One region of the Dendrosporobacter quercicolus genome, then DNA from elsewhere that is predicted to be linked to it. Evidence: riboswitches for the same ligand, from Rfam matches in the RefSeq annotation. Region 1 holds a riboswitch; the other holds the start of a gene.

Region 1 (2,194 bases):
TTGCCGTGTTGACTGCATCGCCGGAGTTTGCCGGCAAAAAAATACTGGTTACTGCCGGCGGAACAATCGAACCAATCGATCCGGTTCGATACATCGGTAACCGTTCCAGCGGCAAAATGGGTTATGCTTTGGCCAGAAATGCGGCTAAACGCGGTGGGGCGGTAACACTGATTTCAGGCCCAACCGGGCTGGCAGCGCCAGAGGCGGTTGAAGTGATCAGAGTGGAAACCGCCGCACAAATGCGGACAGCTGTACTAACCCGGTTCGCGGATGCCGACATCATCATTAAAGCTGCGGCTGTGGCTGATTACCGTCCGCGGGAAGTGGCGCCCCAGAAAATAAAAAAAGCCGGGGAAGTACTTAGCATTACATTAGAAAAAAATCCTGATATTCTTACTGAACTTGGACAAATAAAACGGCAGCGGCAGATACTGGTTGGCTTTGCGGCTGAAACGCAAAATTTAATTGATAATGCCCGTGAAAAAATTGTCAGAAAAAATTTGGATATGATTGTCGCGAATAATGTAACACTGCCTGGCGCCGGATTTAATACTGATACGAATATTGTCAAACTGTTATACAAAGATGGCAATATTGAGGATCTGCCCAAAATGTCCAAGGATGAGGTTGCGCGGATCATTCTTGATAAAATTCATCAATATTGCCAAACAGCGTATTGATTTTTAGGATTTTTTCAATTACAATTATATCTAGTGATAAAATTACATAGTAGAATACTCATCAAGAGTTGGTGGAGGGAATGGCCCGATGAAACCGCGGCAACCATTTGACGATGTCAAAAACGGTGCCAAATCCTGCAGCAGTAGCTGCAAGATGGGAGTACAGATCACTCTCCCTGGCGGGAGTTTTTTTCTTGTTATCAGAAGGAGCAATTCTGATATTCACCCGATGATGACTTAAGCTGCCGGAAACCGTTGATGCAAGCCGGCGGATTTAATGTAAAAGTGTATTGGAGGCAGAGCTGTGGAGAAAAAACGTGTATTGTTTACTTCAGAATCGGTAACGGAAGGTCATCCTGATAAAATTGCCGACCAGATTTCCGATAGTGTTCTTGATGCCATACTGGCCCAGGATCCGATGGGCCGGGTAGCTTGCGAGACTTTGGTTACAACCGGTCTGGTGCATGTAGTGGGTGAAATTACCACCAACTGCTATGTGGATATTCCCAAGATTGTCCGGGCAACCATCCGGGAAATCGGCTATACCAGAGCAAAATTTGGTTTCGATGCCGATACCTGCGGTGTAATGACGTCCATTGGCGAACAGTCGGCCGATATCGCCATGGGTGTGGATAAAGCGCTTGAGGCCAAACAAGGCGCAATGGATGAAATCGAAGCCATTGGCGCCGGTGACCAGGGAATGATGTTTGGTTATGCAACAAATGAAACTGCTGAATATATGCCGCTTACCATTGCCTTAGCCCATCGTTTGGCGCGGCGGTTAGCCGAGGTCCGCCGGAATGGCGACTTGCCGTATTTGCGTCCTGACGGCAAAACCCAGGTGACCGTGGAATATGAAGATGGAAAACCGGTACGGGTGGATACTGTTGTCATATCGACGCAGCATAGTCCGGAGGTCGCCTTGGCAACCATTCAAAAAGACTTGACCGAAAAAGTAATTAAAGCAATTGTGCCGACGGATTTTCTTGATGAAAACACCAAGTATTTTATTAATCCGACCGGACGGTTTGTTGTCGGCGGGCCGCAAGGCGACGCCGGTTTAACCGGCCGGAAAATTATTGTCGATACCTATGGCGGTATGGCCCGCCATGGCGGCGGGGCATTCTCCGGCAAGGATCCAACGAAAGTTGACCGTTCGGCTGCCTATGCCGCGCGTTATGTGGCTAAAAATGTGGTAGCTGCAGGTCTGGCCGACAAATGCGAAATTCAACTGGCTTATGCCATCGGCGTAGCCCGGCCGGTGTCTATTATGGTGGAAACCTTCGGCACCGCTAAAGTAGATGAAAAGTTTATCGGTAAACTGATTGAAGAGCATTTTGACCTGCGGCCTGCCGGTATTATCAAAGCTCTTGATTTGCGTAAGCCTATTTATCGTCAAATAGCGGCTTATGGTCATTTTGGCCGTACCGATTTGGATCTGCCTTGGGAACGTACCGATAAAGCAGCCGTTTTACGCCAGGCTGCAAATCTTTAAATTATTTTAATTGACTGTT
Region 2 (2,194 bases), on a different contig from region 1:
TTATCCATTCCCCTGCCGCTGGTTACAATGCTGGTGCGCTTGGCGCCGTTCGCCCGGGCCTGCCTGGCGGCATTGACGATAGCCTCGGTTGACAGTAGCGGATGGGCGGCTATGGCTGTCTGGTGATGAACAGACTGGGCGCAAAACTTACAGTTTTCAGAGCAGCGTCCTGTACGGGCGCTGATAATGCCGCACATATCAACTGTATTTCCGGCGAACTGTTGCCGGATTTTGTTGGCGTAAGCGGCTAGCAACGGGATATCCTGGTTTACCGTTGCCGTCAGCGCCAACGCTTCTTCAGAGGTGATGAACCGGCCGTTCAGAACTTTTTCCCCTAAATCGACAATGTCCAGTGCGTTCAGGTTCAGACCCTCCCTTCGGTCCGGTAGTTTAATCGTGCATATGTTAACCGTTAAAATTATTTTGGTTAACATATATATCATACAAGCTTGAATACCTGCTTGTAAATAGAAAGCAGGAAAAAATCTGCAGGCAGACCAGTGCCGCGCCAAGCTTGAAAATGCAAGTGAATAGGCAGCGGTATCTGCACAATTCGGGTTGCTGGGGTGCCGGAGTACGGCCGTAAACGCGAAAATCAGGCTGCAATTTGCTATTTCAATGAAAGAGAAGTATTGACTTTATCCATAGGGAGTGGTATTATCAATTTTGTAACAAAAAAATCTAAGCTCTTATCTAGAGAGGTCGAGGGACTGGCCCGATGACGCCCGGCAACCGGCAGTAATGTAGTGGTGCCAAATCCAGCAGGATTGTTACATCCTGAGAGATGAGAGGAAAGTTGTAACACGCAGGTGTGAACTCTTTTCCTCACGGAAAAGAGTTTTTTTTAGTTTTTGAAAGGATGGATCGCATGAGAAATTTTACTTCAGTCAAAGCCCAACAATTTACCGAATCAGTCATCCGTGAAATGTCCCGCGTGGCGGCGCAATATCAGGCGATTAATCTGGCTCAGGGATTTCCGGATTTTCCAGCGCCGGAGGAATTAAAGGCAGCGGCGGCCAGAGCCGTTTTTGCGGACCATAATCAGTATGCCGTTACCTGGGGTACGAAAGAGCTGCGGGATGCGATTGCCGCTAAGATCAGGCGCGATTATCAAGTGGAGTTTGACCCTGAACGGCAAATCACCGTTTGCTGCGGTGCGACCGAGGGAATGATCGCCGCCTTGCTTGCTACAATAAATCCCGGCGAGGAGGTCATAATTTTTGAGCCGTTTTATGAAAACTATGGCGCTGATGTGGTGCTGTGCGGCGCTATCCCCAAATACATAAAACTCAATGCGCCGGATTATGGTTTTGATTTTGCAGAGCTTAGAGCCGCTTTTACCGAAAAAACCAGAGCAATTATTATTAATACGCCGAATAATCCTACCGGCAAGGTTTTCCGCCGGGACGAGCTGGAGTTTATCGCCGGCTTATGCCGGGAGTTTGATGCCTTGGCCATTACGGATGAGATTTATGAGCATATTACTTACGATGGCGCTGCGCATATTCCAATGTGGACACTGCCGGAGATGGCCGAACGGACAATTGCCGTCAACAGCGTATCCAAAACTTACAGTGTCACCGGCTGGCGCATCGGTTTCGTAACAGCTTCGCCGGAAATCACGCAGGCGATCCGGAAAGTGCATGACTTTCTGACGGTGGGCGCTGCCGCTCCATTGCAGACTGCCGTAGTAGATGCTTTTAAGTTTGAGCCTGCGTATTACCGTGAACTGAGCGATTTTTATCAGGAACGCCGCGATTTTTTAATCAGCGCCCTGGAAGATGCCGGATTTAAATGCATTAAGCCTGCCGGTGCATATTACATCATGGCCGACATAACGCCGTTCGGCTATGATGACGATATAGAATTTACATATTTTCTAACCCGGGAAATTGGCGTGGCTGTGGTGCCTGGCTCGACGTTTTACCGCAGTACGACGACTGACGGCAATACTTATGTCAGATTTTGTTTTTGCAAAAACTTCGACACCTTGCAGTCAGCCGCCGGCAGGCTTGCTAAATTAAAAGCTTTGATCAAAAAATAAGGAGGAAAAACAGGATGAAAAAATACGGCAAACTTTTTGTTTTGACACTTACGCTTGCGCTCAGCTTAAGCCTATTGGCAGGCTGCGGCGGGCAGAAACAGGCGGCAGTTCCGGATAAGCCGCTTAAAATCGGAGTTACTGCCGGGCCTC

Evidence for each region. A riboswitch is a leader RNA that binds a small molecule or an ion and turns the genes downstream of it on or off. The one in region 1 is predicted to bind S-adenosylmethionine.
Region 2: linked by a shared signal. The riboswitch ahead of BLR06_RS06885 (pyridoxal phosphate-dependent aminotransferase) and the one ahead of metK (methionine adenosyltransferase) in region 1 are both predicted to bind S-adenosylmethionine.

What each region holds. Positions count from the first base shown of each region.
Region 1 covers NZ_FNHB01000001.1:574,634-576,827, reverse strand. Annotated here, with positions in the region: gene coaBC (bifunctional phosphopantothenoylcysteine decarboxylase/phosphopantothenate--cysteine ligase CoaBC) at 1-680, shown strand, start outside; SAM riboswitch class I at 736-841, shown strand; gene metK (methionine adenosyltransferase) at 985-2,175, shown strand.
Region 2 covers NZ_FNHB01000002.1:176,292-178,485, forward strand. Annotated here, with positions in the region: gene bioB (biotin synthase BioB) at 1-362, opposite strand, end outside; SAM riboswitch class I at 687-791, shown strand; gene BLR06_RS06885 (pyridoxal phosphate-dependent aminotransferase) at 869-2,044, shown strand; gene BLR06_RS06890 (MetQ/NlpA family ABC transporter substrate-binding protein) at 2,059-2,194, shown strand, end outside.